One region of the Cupriavidus sp. 09_S30 genome, then DNA from elsewhere that is predicted to be linked to it. Evidence: riboswitches for the same ligand, from Rfam matches in the RefSeq annotation. Region 1 holds a riboswitch; the other holds the start of a gene.

What was found. Region 1 has a riboswitch for glycine ahead of gcvT (glycine cleavage system aminomethyltransferase GcvT). Riboswitches for the same ligand answer to the same signal wherever they lie in the genome.
Region 2: it holds a riboswitch for glycine, as region 1 does, so the genes downstream of both, AC1Z3O_RS28585 (D-amino acid dehydrogenase) here and gcvT (glycine cleavage system aminomethyltransferase GcvT) in region 1, are expected to answer to the same signal.

Annotation. Positions count from the first base shown of each region.
Region 1 covers NZ_JBXOWI010000001.1:4,181,987-4,186,392, reverse strand. The annotation lists gene AC1Z3O_RS19455 (UvrD-helicase domain-containing protein) at 1-993, opposite strand, end outside; gene AC1Z3O_RS19450 (glycine zipper 2TM domain-containing protein) at 1,356-1,559, shown strand; glycine riboswitch at 1,656-1,744, shown strand; glycine riboswitch at 1,766-1,903, shown strand; gene gcvT (glycine cleavage system aminomethyltransferase GcvT) at 1,990-3,117, shown strand; gene gcvH (glycine cleavage system protein GcvH) at 3,207-3,587, shown strand; gene gcvP (aminomethyl-transferring glycine dehydrogenase) at 3,678-4,406, shown strand, end outside.
Region 2 covers NZ_JBXOWI010000002.1:1,868,982-1,873,387, forward strand. The annotation lists gene AC1Z3O_RS28575 (putative bifunctional diguanylate cyclase/phosphodiesterase) at 1-310, opposite strand, end outside; gene AC1Z3O_RS28580 (LysR family transcriptional regulator) at 651-1,517, shown strand; glycine riboswitch at 1,687-1,813, shown strand; gene AC1Z3O_RS28585 (D-amino acid dehydrogenase) at 1,863-3,170, shown strand; gene AC1Z3O_RS28590 (MarR family winged helix-turn-helix transcriptional regulator) at 3,212-3,670, opposite strand; gene AC1Z3O_RS28595 (PaaI family thioesterase) at 3,731-4,207, shown strand; gene AC1Z3O_RS28600 (M20/M25/M40 family metallo-hydrolase) at 4,262-4,406, opposite strand, start outside.

The DNA of each region.
Region 1 (4,406 bases):
CTCGTCGTTCATCGGGTTGATGGCGACCGGATCGCCCATGCCGTGCTCGCTCCAGAGCTTCTTGTCGAACAGCTTCGGATTATTGGCGATGACGGCGTTGGCCGCTTCCAGGATGCGCACGGTGGAGCGGTAGTTCTGCTCCAGCTTGACCACCTTCAGGTCCGGGAAATCGGTCTGCAGCAGGCGCAGGTTGTCCAGTGTCGCGCCGCGCCAGCCGTAGATGGCCTGGTCGTCGTCGCCCACCGCGGTGAAGGCCGGCGCGCGCAGGTGGGAGCCGCCGGCCAGCAGCTTCAGCAGCTGGTACTGGCAGGCATTGGTGTCCTGGTACTCGTCGACGAGGAAGTAACGCAGGCGGTTCTGCCACTTTAGCCGCACGGCCTCGTCGCGCGCGAACAGCTCGGCGGGCAGCCGGATCAGGTCATCGAAATCCACCGCCTGGTAGGCATTGAGCGTGGCCACGTAGTTGCGGTAGACCAGCGCTGCCTGGTGCTCGTCGGCATCGGCGGCCTGGGCGATGGCCGCCTCGGGATCGACCATGCCGTTCTTCCACAGGGAAATCGTGCTCTGCACGCTGCGGATCAGCTTCTTGTCCGTGGTGGCGAGCTGCTCCTGCACCAGCCCGAAGCAGTCATCGGAATCCATGATCGAGAACTGCGGCTTCAGGCCGACGTGCTCGGCTTCCGCGCGCAGGATCTGCACGCCCAGCGAGTGGAAGGTACACACGGTGAGCTGCTTGAGCGGGATGCGCTTGCCCTCGCGCGTGGTCTTGCCTTCCATCAGCTTGCCGATGCGCTCCTGCATCTCCTTGGCGGCCTTGTTGGTGAAGGTGACCGCGGCGATGTGGCGGGGCTCGAAGCCCTTGTCTTCGATCAGGTGGGCGATCTTCTGCGTGATCACCCGCGTCTTGCCGGAGCCGGCGCCGGCCAGCACCAGGCAGGGGCCGTCGAGGTAGCGGACGGCTTCGGATTGGGCGGGATTGAGTCCGTGGGTCATGCGCGGGAAGGCGGCGTGGCAGTGGAGTGGGTACGGAAGGGCGCGCCGGGCGCGGCCGCAGGCAGCGGAGCGTGACGGATACGCAATGCGGGGCGCGGCCGCCGAAGCGGTCGATCCGGTCGATCGAAGCGGTCGATGTTAACACGCGGCGGCCGCGTCGCCGGCCTGCCTGCGCGCCACTTTGCCGGTCTGATCCTTGTCTGATCGATGTAACTTTGCGTAAGTGCCGGAGAATCGCGCCGCCTTCACCCTCTAATCAGTATGGCCGAGTAAGTCGTACGTGCCCGGAATGGCATGTCAGACACAAAGGGGGAAGCAGCATGCGGACGCAAAGGCATTTCCTTCAGACCGGGGGACGGGCGATGCTGGTCGGGGCTGCGCTGGTGGCGCTCGTCGGCTGCGCGGATATGACGCCGAAGCAGCGTAACACCGTCATCGGCGCCGGCGTCGGCGCCGTGGGCGGCGCAGTGCTGACCGGCGGCGATGCGCTGGGCACGGTCGGCGGCGCGGCCGTGGGCGGTGTCATCGGCAACGTGACCACCCCGAGCAACCACAGGGGCCATTAACAGGGGCAACAAGGGCAATGGATCTCCGCCCCGGCCAGGCTGCAGCGTGTCGATAAAGAGCGCGTTGACAAAGCCAGGGGCCTCCCGTAAATTTCGCGCATCCGGCCGGGAGAGCGCGCGAGAGATCGCGCCGCCGAAGGGGTATCACCCGAAAACTCTCAGGCACCATGGACTGGTCGGATCGGCGCGCAGTATGCACACGATGCACGCCGTACTCTGGAGAGCGACACCCGCCATCGTTCGCATGAATGACGGTGAGCGTGTCCACCGAAGGGGCGCACAGGGTCCGGTTCCGCCAGGAACCGCCTTGTAATCTCTCAGGTATCGAGGACAGAGGGGTCATCCGCCGCAGCGGATTCGCAGCGCAACGCGCGCGAGCCATGCGGCGGATGGCCCTTTTTTCGTTTTCGCAACCGAAGAGATCCATCCCATGACGCTCCAGGCCACGCCCCTCAATGCCATCCACCGCGCCCTCGGCGCCCGCATGGTCGACTTCGGCGGCTGGGACATGCCGGTCAACTACGGCTCCCAGATCGAGGAACACCACGCCGTGCGCAGCGACGCCGGCATGTTCGACGTCTCCCATATGTGCGTGGTCGACCTCGCCGGCGCCAATGTGCGCGCCTTCCTGCGCGGCCTGCTGGCCAATAATGTCGACAAGCTGCAGACGCCGGGCAAGGCGCTGTACTCCTGCATGCTCGACGAAAAGGGCGGCGTGATCGACGACCTGATCGTCTACTTCTTCGCCGAAGACCGTTTCCGCCTGGTGGTCAACGCCAGCACCGCGCCCACCGACATCGAATGGATCCAGGCCCGCAATGCGGCCACCGGCAGCGGTGTCACCATCACGCCGCGCCGCACCGACAACGCGCCCGCCGGCGTGCAGCCGCTGGCCATCGTTGCCGTGCAGGGCCCGAACGCGCGCGCCAAGGTGTGGAGCACCTTCCCCAGCACCCAGCCTAGCGATGCGCTCAAGCCCTTCAATGCCATCACGGTGCAGGACCCGGCCGTCGGCGAGATCATGGTGGCACGTACCGGCTACACCGGCGAGGACGGCTTCGAGCTGGTGGTGCCGGCCGAGAACGTCGCCGCGGTCTGGGAAAAGCTGGACGCGGCCGGCGTGCGCCCGGCCGGTCTGGGCGCGCGCGACACGCTGCGCCTGGAGGCCGGCATGAACCTGTACGGCCAGGACATGGATCTCCACACCTCGCCGCTGGACGCCGGCCTGGCCTGGACCGTGGACCTGCAAAGCGAACGCGACTTCACCGGCAAGGCCGCGCTGCTGGCCGCCGGCCAGAAGTCCGCCTTCGCCGGCCTGATCCTGCGTGACAAGGGCGGCGTGCTGCGTGCGCACCAGACGGTCATCACCGCCGCCGGCAACGGCGAAACCACCAGCGGCACCTTCAGCCCGACCCTGTCCCAGTCCATCGCCTTCGCCCGCCTGCCGCTGGGCACGCAGATCGGCGAGAACGTCGAAGTGGAGATCCGCGGCCGCAAGCTGGCCGCGACTGTGGTTAAACTGCCGTTTGTGCGCAATGGCAAGGCACTCGTGAGCTGACGCTCGCAACGGTCACAGCGCGTCCGCCGGCGGTCGGCACCCGCACGCCGGCGGACGCAAATAGAACAATCCGAATCTGGAGAATCCGCATGAACTTCCCCCCCGACCTCAAGTACACCGAGTCGCATGAGTGGGTGCGCGTCGAAGCCGACGGCACGCTGACCATCGGCATCACCGACCACGCGCAGGACGCGCTGGGCGACATCGTCTTCCTGGAGCTGCCCGAGGTGGGCCGCGCGGTCGGCGCCGGCGATGCGCTGGCCGTGGTCGAGTCGGTCAAGGCCGCCTCCGACATCTACGCGCCGGTGGCCGGCGAAGTGATCGCCGTCAACGAGGCCGCCAGCGCCGCGCCGGAAAGCGTCAACGCCAACGCCTTCGAGGCCTGGCTGTTCAAGCTGAAGCCGGCCAATGCGGACGACGTCAACGGCCTGATGTCGGCCGATGCCTACAAGGCCAGCGTCGGCGCCTGACGCCTAGCGGCCCGCGAGCGGGCCGCCCGAGACCGAAAGACCGCGCGGCGGCCGGCCGACCACCGGCGCCGCGCCCACGAGATTCCTGCCATGAACGCCCCGCTGCCCATGAACGCCGCCAATACCACACGGCCCACGCTGGCCGAACTGGAGGCGCGCGACGCCTTCGCCGGCCGCCATATCGGCCCAGACGCCGCCGAACAGCAACACATGCTGAAGGTGCTCGGCTACGACAGCCGCGCCGCGCTGATCGACGCCGTGATCCCCGCCGCCATTCGCCGCCGCGACGGCCTGCCGCTGGGCGAATTCACCGAGCCGCTGAGCGAGGAAGCGGCGCTGGCCAAGCTGCGCGCCATCGCCGGCAAGAACAGGGTGTGCAAGAGCTTCATCGGCCAGGGCTACTACGGCACGCACACCCCTGGCGTGGTGCTGCGCAACATCTTCGAAAACCCGGCCTGGTACACCGCCTACACACCCTACCAGCCCGAGATCTCGCAAGGCCGCCTGGAAGCGATTCTCAACTTCCAGCAGATGATCACCGACCTGACCGGCCTGGACATCGCCAATGCCTCGATGCTCGATGAAGGCACCGCGGCCGCCGAGGCGATGACGCTGCTGCAGCGCGTCAACAAGCACGCCTCCAACACCTTCTACGTGGCCGACGACGTGCTGCCGCAGACGCTGGAAGTGGTACGCACGCGTGCCAAGCCGCTCGGCATCGAAGTCAAGGTCGGTCCCGCCGCCGACGCCGCCGGCGCCCATGCCTTCGGCGTGCTGCTGCAATATCCCGGCGTCAACGGTGACGTCAACGACTACCGC
Region 2 (4,406 bases), on a different contig from region 1:
CACTCCTCCTCCGATTAACGAAAACCCCGCTGAATGATTTTCCCGCACTGATTACCGACCACAATTCCCGATAAAACTCATCGCTCATCTCTCCAGATTTCAATATCGAGAGCGAATGACCGATGACATCGGCGCGCGCATATTCCGTCAGCAGCTCGAAGGCACGATTGACATAGATAACACGGCCATTTGACTCCGTGATGACAATCGAATCGCCTGCCTGTTCCATGGCGAATGCATAGATCGACAGATTGTCGTCCAAGCACGCTGTACCGCCCCACCCCGCTTCGCCGGCACACTTGAGCTGCATCGCCGCCTTTTCCCCGTCACTGAAGCCGGACCGGTCTGCCGCGCAAATCGGATCCGGAAGCCCGCTCTAGTGGCGGGCGTGGTATTTATTCTGAACAACCCAGAGCAAAGCATTTGAATTTCTACAATAAAAATCCGACGAAATTCAGGCGATACTCAACATTATTTTTTAAACTATTCTGCAATGTGCCCGACTCTTTTGTCCGGAGCACATGCACCCCGAAAACAGGACTCCCGCACTCCTGCCTTTGACTTAACTCAACCCGGGGCGCAGCCAGTATGTGTATAGTCGCGCGGCATGTAAAGCAAGATAAATTGATGCGGAGGCAGTAGTTTTCCTTATGGGACGCAGACCCACCATCGAGCAGTTGCGCGTGTTTATCGCGGCCGCGGAGCACCAGAGCTTCACCCTGGCGGCGCGCGCCACGCACAAGACGCAGGCCGCGGTCAGTATGCAGATGCGACAGCTCGAGGACATCGCCGAGGCCAAGCTGTTCGTGCGCGGGGCGCGCCAATCGGCGCTTACCAGCGCCGGCGAAGCGCTCTACGCCTATGCCAAGGAAATGATCTCGCTGGAGGCCGAGGCCTGGGGTGCGATGCGCCACCGGGCCAAGACCCGCTTGCGCGTAGGCGCTCCCGAAATCTACATGCCGCTGCTGGTCGACGCCTTGCGCGACTTCACCAACGCTCGGCCGGATGTCTGCGTCGATCTCTTCTCCGCGCCCACGGCGCAACTCGCGAAACGATTGAAGGACGGGCGCATCGATGTGGCGATCGGCGTGCGCGGCAGGCATATGGACGGCGAGCTTCTCTGCAAGCAGGCGCTGCGCTGGGCCGTGCACGGCTCGGCGTCCGAGATCTGGTTGCGCAGACCGGTGCCCATTGCCTTGTTCGAGCCCGGCAGCACCGCCCGCACCCATGTGCTGGACGCGCTGCAGCACACCCGGGTCCGCTACCTCTGCGTCCACGAGAGCAATTCATTGGCGGGCATGCTCGCGGGCATCAGCGCCGGCATCGCGGTGGGCGCGGTTCCGATACAGGCAGCGGGCAGCGCGCTGAGGACCCTCGGCCCCCTCGACGGGCTGGCCGACATCGAACCGCTCGACATCGTCGTCGCTGCCGGCGCCGGCCACTGCTTGCCCGAGCGCCAGGCCTTCCTGGCTGCGCTCACCGCGGGATCCCGCCACTGGAATATGAGTCTCCAGTAGCGCCGGCAGCGGCCACCCGCCGTCTGCAAGCGGCATTTGCCGCACTTGCCGCACCGGCGCGGTACATGCTATGGTGCGCTTTCCAGGAGAACGGGACAAAACGGCCAGCAGCCTGGCCCGTCCCTGCCGAAGGCGTATCCCCGAAACGCTCAGGTACAGAAGACTGGACACCAAACGAACTGGAGAGCGCCGCGCCCCGGGTTGCAAACCCGCCAGGGTTGGCGGCCGCCGAAGGGGCAAGCCGACGTCCGGGTGGACCAGGCGAATCTCTCAGGCAAAAGGACAGTGGGGGCAGACGTGCCAGACGGCGCGCCTGCCCCTTTTTGCTTTCCTGGAGCCAGAGAAATGAAAGTCATCGTGATGGGTGCAGGCGTGATCGGCGTGGCCTCGGCCTGGTATCTCGCCAAAGCGGGCCACGACGTGGTGGTGCTGGAGCGCAACGCTGGCGCGGCGCGCGAGACCAGCTTCGGCAACGGCGGCCAGATCTCGGTCAGCCATGCCGAGCCCTGGGCCAACCCTGCCGCACCGTGGAAGATGCTGCGCTGGCTGGGCCGCGAAGACGCCCCGCTGCTGTTCCGCCTGCGCGCCGACCCGGCGCAATGGTCCTGGGGCCTGAAGTTCCTGCGCGAATGCTCGGCGCGGCGCTCCACCCACAATATGATCCAACTGCTGAACCTGGGCACCTACAGCCGCGCCAGCCTGCAGGCGCTGCGCGCCGAGACCGGCATCGAGTACGACCACCTGACGCGCGGCATCCTGCATTTCTATACCAGCCAGAAGGAATTCGACGCCGCCATCGAGCCGGCCCGCGTCATGCGCGAGCTGGGCTGCGAGCGCCAGGTGATCGGCACCGACGAGGTGGTACGCATCGAACCGGCGCTGGCTGCGATCGCGCCGCGGCTGGCCGGCGCCACCTTCACCAGCGAGGATGAATCGGGCGACGTGCACCGCTTCACCACCGCGCTGGCGGCGCAATGCGAGGCGCGCGGCGTGCGCTTCCGCTATGGCGTGCGCGTGCAGCGCCTGCACGCCGACGGCGGCGGCATGCGCGCGGTGGAATATGCTGACGAAAGCGGCGCCTACCAGCTGGAAAGCGCCGACGCCTACGTGCTCGCCCTGGGCAGCTTCAGCCCGCTGCTGGCACGCCCGCTCGGCGTCAAGCTGGACATCTACCCGGCCAAGGGTTACTCGGCCACGCTGCCGGTGCTGGACCCCTCGTGCGCGCCCAGCGTGAGCCTCACCGACGACGAATACAAGCTGGTGTTCTCCCGCTTCGGCGACCGCCTGCGCATTGCCGGCACGGCGGAACTGAACGGCTATGCGATGGAACTCAACCCGCTGCGCTGCGAGGCCATCGTGCGGCGCACGCTGGAGATCTTCCCCGGCATGAGCCGGCCCGAACTGGCGCGCTACTGGACCGGCCTGCGCCCTGCCACGCCCGGCAACGTCCCGTATATCGGCGCCAGCGGCGTGCCGGGGCTCTACCTGAACACGGGACACGGCACGCTGGGCTGGACCCACGGCTGCGGCTCGGGCCGGGCCATCGCCGACATCATCGGCGGGCGCGCGCCGGAGGTGGACTTCGCCTTCACCGGCGAGGTACCCCGGGCGCGCACCGGGGCCGCCGCCGCGCCGCGCTCGGCGGCGCACTGATGGGCTCGTGCCGGCACCGGCAGACGGTGCCCGCTGCGCGCCTATTCGCCAAGCGCAGCCGCGGTCTCGGCAAACAGCTTCGGCAGCCCGGGCCCGAGCCGCGCCACCAGCGCGCGGTTCGCCAGTGCCCATAGCGCAAGCGCCTGCTTGAGGCGGAACGCACCCGTCTCGGTCAGCCAGACGGCGCGCCGGCGCCGGTCGGATTCGGAGGTCACGACCTCGGCCAAGCCCGCGCTGGCGAGCTGGTCCACATTGCGCGACATGGTCGACTGGTTCAGCCCGGCACGCTGGGCCAGTGCGGCCAGGGTGTCGTCCGGCGCGGATGCGATCAGGCACATCAGGCTGAACTGCGTGCTGGACAAGCCGGAGGGCGACAAGGCCGAATCCAGCTCAGCCGTGATGCGCCGCGCCACCATGCGCGCGAGCCCGCCCAGATCGGCGTCGAGCGCCGAGTGCGCATCGGTGCGCAGGGTTCTTGGGGCTTGTCTTCGTTTCTCCATGCCACTAGTATATGCAGATACAATCATTGCATCTACATATATTCCACTGAGAGGAGACACATGACATCGCATCGCTATGGCCTGGCCGACCCGGCCCAGATCGCCGACATGAGCGGCAAGGCCGTGCTGCAGGCAATCGTGGACGGCAGCCTGCCGCAGCCACCGATCACGGAAGTGCTGGGCTTCTGGCTGGCCGAGGTCGGCGACGGCTTCGCCGTCTTCGAAGGCGAGCCGACACCACACCTGCTCAATCCGCTCGGCACGGTGCACGGCGGCTGGGCGCTGACCCTGATCGACAGTGCGACGGGATGCGCCGCGCATTCCCTGCTGCCGGCCGGTTCGGCTTACACCACGGTCGAGACCAAGGGCAATTTCTCCCGGCCGATCCTGCCCGACGCCGGCCGCGTGCGCGCCGAGGGGAAGGTGATCAACCAGGGGCGGCAGATCATCACCGCCGAGGCCCGTGTGCTGGCGGCCGACGGCCGCATCCTGGCCCACGGCACCTCGACACTGCTGGTGCTGCAGCCGCGCCGCTAGAGGCGGGGCGCATGCACGCCCTGCGCCGGCGGTATCACAGGCGCTGCGCCGTCCTTATGGCGCCACCGCGATCACCTGCGCCACCGCGGCTGTCAGTTTCTTCGCGTAGGGCACGTGCAGGAACTCGTTCGGGCCGTGCGCGTTCGACTTCGGGCCGAGCACGCCGCACACCATGAATTGCGCCGACGGGAAGCCTGCC